Linked DNA regions of Sphingosinicella sp. BN140058. The protein of the gene in region 2 interacts with the protein of the main gene of each other region in a pairwise test. Links are inferred from orthologs where the notes say so. Each region holds a gene or a part of one and is shown on either strand. Other genes may lie near its edges.

Region 1 (3,366 bases), 1.5 Mb from region 2 along the record:
CAGGAGAGCCGCATGACTCGCCCCGATCCGCTGCAGGAGAGCCGGCCGGCCAGGGGCGCCCTCATCCTGCTCGCCCTGCTCTATGTCGCGCTGATCCTGCTGGTGCCGCTCGGCGCAGTGTTCGCCGAGGCTTTCGGCGACGGCGCGCGCGCCTGGATCGAAGCCGTGACGGAGCCCGACGCATTGTCCTCGATCCGGCTGACGCTCCTCGTGGCGGCGATCGCGGTCCCGCTCAACCTCGCCTTCGGCATTGCGGCATCCTGGGCGATCGCCAAGCACGATTTCAGGGGGAAGGCGTTGCTGACGACGCTGATCGATCTTCCTTTCTCCGTCTCTCCCGTCGTCGCCGGCCTCATCTTCGTCCTGTTGTTCGGCGGACAGGGCTGGTTCGGTGCCTGGCTGCAGGATCATGGCGTCCGAATCCTGTTCGCCGTTCCCGGAATGGTTCTGGCGACCATCTTCGTGACCTTTCCGTTCATCGCCCGCGAGCTGATCCCCTTGATGGAAGAGCAGGGACGGGCCGATGAGGAAGCCGCTCTCTCGCTCGGCGCGTCCGGCTGGCAGGTCCTGTGGCACGTGACCCTGCCGAACGTGCGCTGGGGGCTGCTCTACGGGGTTCTTCTCGCCAATGCGCGCGCAATGGGTGAGTTCGGCGCAGTTTCCGTCGTCTCCGGCCACATACGTGGCGAGACGAATACCATGCCCCTTCAGGTGGAGGTTCTCTACAATGAATATAATTTCGTTGCCGCCTTCGCGGTCGCCTCGCTCCTCGCCTTCCTCGCCCTCGTCACGCTCGCTCTCAAAAGCTATCTCGAGTGGCGGCACCGGCACCTGCTTGCCGCGCGCGGTCACTGAGATGTCCATCCATGTCGAGGAGGCCGTGAAGCACTTCTCGGCCTATCCCGCGCTGAACGGGGTCTCGCTCGACGTCCTCGCTGGAGAGTTCGTGGCGCTTCTCGGTCCCTCCGGGTCCGGCAAGACGACCCTCCTGAGGATCATCGCGGGTCTCGACTTTGCCGATACCGGCCGGATCATATTCGCCGGCCAGGACGTGACCGGGCGGCCGGCGGCGAAGCGGGGCATCGGCTTCGTCTTCCAGCATTATGCGCTGTTCGGTCACATGACGGTGGAACGGAATATCGCCTTCGGGCTCGATATCCTGCCGCGCGCCAAGCGGCCGTCGAAGGCGTGGATCTCGGCGCGGGTCGATGAACTGCTCAGGCTCGTTCAGCTGGACGGTTGCGGCACCCGTTATCCGGCCCAGCTTTCGGGGGGGCAGCGCCAGCGTGTGGCCCTGGCACGGGCGCTTGCCAGGGATCCGCAGATCCTGCTGCTCGATGAGCCGTTCGGCGCACTCGATACGAGGGTCAGGCGGGAGCTTCGCGGCGCATTGCGGCGCATCCATGACGAAATCGGTCTCACCACGATTTTCGTGACCCACGACCATGAGGAGGCCTTTGCGCTCGCCGATCGGGTGGCGGTGCTGAACGGCGGCCGCATCGAGCAGTTCGACACGCCCGCCATCATCCAGGAGGCGCCGGTCAGTCCGTTCGTTCGCAGCTTCATATCCTGATCCCGTCAGGCCATGTCGATGTGGCCCGGCAGAGGATCCTGCGTGCCCCCGGCGATTTTATGGCTTGGCCAAACCGGCAGTCAGCTCCGGACGGCGATCTCGCCGGCGGCGATGCCGGATCCTCGCCTGGACCCGTGCCATGGCGGACGAGACCACGGCGTCCCACCCCGCCATGACCTGGTCCGGCTCGAAGCGGGAAGCGCTGATCGCGGCGGCCGCGCCGAGCGTCTCGCGAAGGGCGTGACTTCCAAGGATCTCGTCGAGCGCCTCGCACAGTCGCCCGGGCTCGGCGGGGCTGACGAGCAGGCCCGTGTGCCGATGCCGGATCATTTCCGCGGGGCCGTGAGGACAATCGAGCGCCACGACCGGAATGCCGGCAGCCATGGCTTCGGCGAGCGCGTTGGGCCAGCCTTCATAGTGGGAGGTGAGGACGAAGACGTCAGCCGTCTCGATCCAGGCACCGGGCGTGGACGTCACCCCGGGCAGCGAGACCCGGTCGTCCAGACCGAGTTCGGTGCGAATCTGCTCGAGGTTTGCGCGCTCGGGACCTTCTCCCCAGATGGTGAGTGTCCAGTCCGGATGCGCCGGGGCGATCGCGGCGAAGGTTCTGATCAGCAGATCGAAGCCCTTGACCGGCTCCAGTCGGCCGACTGCGACGACCCGCGAGCCGCCCCGGCGGCAGGTCCAGCCCGCCGGGAGGACCACCGGATTTGGAACGATGCTCGCCATTCCGGCGAGACGGGGGCCGAAGCAGTCGCGTGCCCCTTCCGTCATCACCACCAGCCGCTGCGCCCTGGGATAGAGCCCATTTCTGAGCCAGTCCCAGACAGCGCCCGGATGTTGGCGATCCGGGTTGCTGCGTTCGGAGACGATGACGGGCAGGCGCATGCCGGCCGTCGCTGCAAGCGTCAGCACATTCTGCCGGGTGAGGAAGGACAGCGCGATATCGGGAGAGATCGCCTTCAGCGCGCGGCGTATCGCCCTTGCCCGCCTGAAGATCGCCAGCGCAGCTGAGAGGGGTGGCCTCGGCCTTGGTGTGAGGCCAAGCCGCACGATCTCGACGTCCGGCGGGTAGTGGTAATAAGAAGGGGTGGTCTCGTCGTCGAGCGAGATCACGGAGACCTGGCGCCCGGCGCGCGCCCAGTGGGTTGCGAGACTGCAGACGACACGTTCGGTACCCCCCGCGGCAAGACCGGACAGGACGAGCGCGATCCGTTCGGGGATGAAGCGTGGATCGTCACCTGCACTTCGCTGACAATCCTGCCAGCCGCTGTCGAAAGGCTGAGACACGGTTGATCCTCGGCTTGGATGGCGCCGAACCATAAGGTTTCGATGACCCATTCGAAATAACCACTATGGGTAGCTGTCAGGTCATAATTTCCATTGAGCGCCCGCAACCCGGTCCGTAGCCTTTCAAGGCGATGCTCTTCAGAATGGAAGGGATAGTCTGGCGATGAATGCGCAAGTTCCTGCATTCCAGATAACAATTGATACGGAGGGCGACAACGCCTGGTTGCGGCCGTCGACCGGTGAAACCCGGAATGCGGAATATCTGTCGAGGTTTCAGTATCTTTGCGAGTGTTACGGGTTCAGGCCGACCTATCTGGTCAATTGGGAGATGGCCAATAGTCCTGCATTCCAGGAACTTGGACGAGACATATTGCAGCGGGGCGTCGGGGAGATCGGGATGCACCTGCATGCGTGGGATTCGCCTCCGCTGCGTCCGCTGACGGCCGACGATGCCGTGCAGCATCCCTATCTCATCGAATTTCCCGAGCAGGTGATGCGCGACA
Region 2 (4,304 bases):
AGCGCCGCCGCCGACCGCGGCCGAATAGCGGATCGCGCCGCCGCCCGCCTCGGCGCAGGCATGGAGCGAATCATAATGCTTGGCGACCGCGGCCTTGTTCGCGGTCACCACCTGGGCACCGTCGTGAAGCGCGGCCAGCATCAGCTCGGCCGGATGATCGGCGCCGCCGAGCAATTCCACGACGAGATCAGGCTTGCCGGCGAGCGCCTCGGAAAGCTGGGCGGTGTAGCGCCCCGGCTCGCCATATTTAGCGGGCCGGCGGACCAGCACCGGATTGACTTCGAACAGATCGGGCAGGGACTGCAGGTAGCCGAGTACGCCTGCGCCAACCGCGCCGCAGCCGAGCAGTGCGACGCGCAGCCGCTCGGGCTTGGGCGGGCAGGATTTGAGCGCGGGAAGATGGGCGATCGTGGTCGCTTCGGCCGATCCGAGCGCGGCCACCTCGATCAGCACGTCTTCCAATTCGGCGGCACGGATCGCCTTCGGCTGAATCAAACCCGAGCTCGCCTCGGCAGCTTCGGCATAGCTCATCTGGGAGAAACGCTGGGCACCCGGGTTCTTGGCCGGATCTTCCGCATAGACGCCATCGACATCCTTGATCAGGCGCACACGGTGGGCATCGAGACGCGCAGCGAAAAAGACGGCGCTGAGATCGGTCCCGCCGCGTCCAAGGGTGACCACGCCATGCTCGGCATGCTGCGCGGTAAAGCCGGGAACGACGACGACTTCGTGTGCCTCCAGCTTCGCCCAGACCGCCGCCGAGTCGAGGCCGACGAGGTTCGAATCGAGCGGAGCGCCTTCGGCCACGAGGCCCATCTCGTCCGGATCCATCGTGCAGGCGCGGACACCGACCTTGCTGAGCGCAAGCGCCATCAACGCAGCGGAATGAAGTTCGCCGACGCGGGCCAGCCGCGCCACCAGACCATCCGGTGCCGCGCCGCCGACGCGCTCGGCCTGCTCGAGCAGCGAATCGGTCTGCCCCGCGAGGGCCGAGACCACCGCCACCACCTTCTCGCCATCGCGCACATGCCGGTAAATCTCGAGCGCCACCGCCGGATAATCGGCTTCGGTGCCGAGCACCGAGCTGCCGAATTTCAGGACGCAGAGGCGTGTCGCGCCGGCTTTGTCGTCATTGGCCATGGGAAGTTCGCTTTCTGGTGATGGTAGGCAAAAAAAGACCCGCTCGCCTGAGGGGAGAGCGGGTCGGTGAAACCTGGTTGTGAAACCGCGTCAGCCGCTCGCCCCCCGGGCCGGGGTGGTGATGGTGCTAATAATCATCATCGTGACGACGACCGAGCGCATGTCGGCGTCGGCGCCCGAGGCGCAGCGATCGATCGGCATGGCGTGACGAAGGCGCACGAGGTGATTCCTAAACTTGGGATCCCAAAAATGCCGTGATCCACACCAAAGGTCAACAGGAAATCGACACCCCACACCTAATCGGGGCGTTGCACGGGCCCTTTGGGATACAAACGAGCCGAGACCTCTGGTCACGGCCGTGTCTGGCCGGTGCCGCGGACGCAATATTTGAACGTCGTTAGCTGTTCGGGGCCGACCGGGCCGCGGGCGTGGAGCTTGCCGGTCGCGATCCCGATCTCCGCGCCGAAGCCGAACTCGCCGCCGTCGGCAAACTGGGTCGACGCGTTCCAGATCACGATCGCGCTGTCGACCGTGTCGAGAAAATGCTCGGCCGCGGCCGCATCCTCGGCGACGATCGCCTCGGTATGTCCGGTGCCGTAGCGGGCGATGTGCGCGACCGCGGCGTCAAGTCCGTCGACGACTCGGATCGAAAGGATCGGCGCCAGATATTCGGTGCTCCAATCCGCCTCGTTTGCGGCCGTCATGGGAACCAGGGCATGCGCTTCGGCATCGCCGCGCAATTCGCATCCCTCGAGCGCCTGCGCGATTTGGGGCAACAGACTCGCGGCGACGCTCCGGTCGATCAGCAGCGTTTCCGTGGAGCCGCAGACCGAGACTCGGCGCATCTTGGCATTGGCGACGATCGCCGCGGCCTTGGCCGGGTCCGCCGACTGGTGGACATAGGTGTGACAGATGCCCTCGAGATGGCCGAGCGTCGGCACCCGGGCCTCGCGGCTGACCCGCTCGACCAGGGCTTTGCCGCCGCGCGGAATGATCAGATCGATCGCGCCCGCCAGCCCTTCGAGCATCATCCCGACCGCGGCACGATCGGCGGTCGGCACGATCTGGACTGCGCCTGCGGGCAAACCCGATTCGGCGAGACCCTCCGCAAGGGCGAGGTGGATGGCGCGGGCGCTTCGCAACGCTTCCGAACCGGACCGCAGGATGATCGCATTGCCGGAGCGAAGGCAGATTGCGGCGGCGTCGGCGGTGACGTTGGGCCGGCTTTCGTAGATCATGCCGATCACGCCGATCGGAGTTCGCACCCGGGCGATGTCGAGGCCGTTCGGCCGCTGCCATCGGGCGATCTCGGCGCCGACCGGATCTGGGAGCGCGGCAACTTCCTCGATCGCGACGGCGATCCCTTCCAGTCGCGCCTCGTCGAGGCGCAGCCGGTCGACCATTCCGCTGGCTGCGGCAACATCCTTCGCATTGGCAGCGAGGATGGCCGCCGCATGGGTGCGGACGCGGCGCGCCATCCCACGGATCGCGGCCGACCGGACGTCGGCCGACAGGGTGCGCAGCACCGACGCGGCGCTCCGCGCCTCGCGGCCCATATTCTCCATCTCGGTCCGCATCACATCAGCACCAGATCGTCGCGGTGAATGATCTCGTCGGGGCCCGCATAGCCCAGGCGATCGGCGATCAGCGTGCTGACGTAGCCCTGCACCGCACCGGCCTCCGCCGACGTGTAGGCGGTGAGGCCGCGGGCGACCTCCCGCCCGTCGGGATCGAGCACGCGCAGACAGACGCCGCGCTCGAACTCGCCGTCGACCCGGCGGACGCCCGCGGGGAGCAGGCTTTTGCCGCCGAGCAAGGCGCGCACCGCGCCCGCATCGATGACGAGAGCGCCGGCCGGAGTGAGCGTGCCGGCGATCCACTGCTTGTAGGCGCCGGCGGGAGAGCCACAGGCTGCGATCACGGTGGCGCGGGCTCCGTCGCCGAGCGCACGGAGCGGGTGCGGATCCTGACCCTTGGCGATGATTGTCGCACAGCCGACGCCGCGGGCGATCCGCGCGGCGGCGATCTTGGTGCGCATGCCGCCGGTGCCGACTCCGGCACTGCCGGCACCGCCGGCGAAGCCCTCTATCCTGGCGTCGATCTCCTCGACCAGAGGCAGGTGCTCGGCGGCCGGATCGCGGCTCGGATCGGCGGTGTAGAGGCCATCGACGTCGGACAACAGGATCAGCACGTCGCTGCGCACCATCTGAGCGACCCGTGCTGACAGCCGATCGTTGTCGCCGTACCGCAATTCCTCTGTCGCGACGCTGTCATTCTCGTTGACCACCGGCAGCGCGCCTTCGGCCAGCAGCACTTCGATCGTGGCGCGCGCATTCAGCCAGCGGCGCCGCGACTCGGTATCTTCGACGGTGAGCAGCAATTGCGCCGTCGGGATCCCGGCTTCGCCCATGGCCTCGTCCCAGGCGGCCATCAGCCGCGGCTGGCCCGCAGCGGCGGCGGCCTGCTTGATGTCGAGCCGGGCAGAGCGTTTGAGGCCAAGCTTGCCGCGGCCAAGCGCCACGGCCCCGGAGGAGACCACGACCAACTGCTTGCCGCCGTTTCGCAGAGCGGCGAGGTCCGCACCAAGGGTGCGCAGCCAGGCGCGGCGCACGTCTTCCCTACCCGAGTCGATCAACAGCGACGATCCGACCTTGACCGTGATTCGCCGCGCATCCGCAATCAGGCGGGTGGCATCCAAGGGCTTGGAAAGGGTCTGCGCGCTCATACGCGCGATTATGCGACCGCATTCGAGCGGCACAACGCAAATTGTATCCCATGTTGCGGCGGGCGACCTTCCCTCCTAGCAAGGGGCGTCACAAAGCCGCACATGGCAACAGATTTGGGAGAGCGCGTGGAAAGTCCGGTAGCGCAGCGAATTCGTGAGCTGATCGTGGAAGGCACGATCGCACCTGGAACCCGGGTCGCAGAAGCCGCGCTGGCCGAACGTCTGGGCGTGTCGCGCACGCCGGTGCGCAACGCTCTGCCCGCGCTGGCAATGGAGGGGCTGCTCGAGCCGGCCGGAAAGCGCGGCTGGGCGGTGCGGGGCTTCAGCGTCGAGGACAGCTTCCGGGCCACCGAGATACGTTGCCTGCTCGAAGGCTATGCGGCGCGCGAACTCGCCGCTCGCCCAGACCGCGGTCCGATCGTCAGCGAGCTTCGCGACT

What was found. The genes of interacting proteins can lie anywhere in the genome.
Region 1: the proteins of ETR14_RS10290 (region 2) and ETR14_RS17225 interact in binary tests that used the Escherichia coli proteins (3 or more experiments, as listed by UniProt). The link is inferred for Sphingosinicella sp. BN140058 from one-to-one orthologs.

The regions. Positions count from the first base shown.
Region 1 is NZ_CP035501.1:3,835,177-3,838,542, forward strand. The notes cover bases 1-2,714. They hold ETR14_RS17225 (sulfate/molybdate ABC transporter ATP-binding protein), read left to right. Parts: upstream 1-856; coding sequence 857-1,573; downstream 1,574-2,714. Other genes in these bases: cysT (sulfate ABC transporter permease subunit CysT), read left to right, coding at 1-16; cysW (sulfate ABC transporter permease subunit CysW), read left to right, coding at 13-855; ETR14_RS17230 (glycosyltransferase family 4 protein), read right to left, coding at 1,631-2,714. Outside these bases: more of ETR14_RS17230, read right to left, coding at 2,715-2,863; ETR14_RS17235 (hypothetical protein), read left to right, coding at 3,261-3,366. UniProt on the Escherichia coli protein: Part of the ABC transporter complex CysAWTP involved in sulfate/thiosulfate import. Responsible for energy coupling to the transport system.
Region 2 is NZ_CP035501.1:2,292,116-2,296,419, forward strand. Bases 605-3,603 are described here. They hold ETR14_RS10290 (glutamate-5-semialdehyde dehydrogenase), read right to left. Parts: upstream 2,718-3,603; coding sequence 1,491-2,717; downstream 605-1,490. Other genes in these bases: ETR14_RS10285 (homoserine dehydrogenase), read right to left, coding at 605-1,140; ETR14_RS29535 (hypothetical protein), read right to left, coding at 1,231-1,359; proB (glutamate 5-kinase), read right to left, coding at 2,717-3,603. Outside these bases: more of ETR14_RS10285, read right to left, coding at 1-604; more of proB, read right to left, coding at 3,604-3,865; ETR14_RS10300 (GntR family transcriptional regulator), read left to right, coding at 3,992-4,304. UniProt on the Escherichia coli protein: Catalyzes the NADPH-dependent reduction of L-glutamate 5-phosphate into L-glutamate 5-semialdehyde and phosphate. The product spontaneously undergoes cyclization to form 1-pyrroline-5-carboxylate.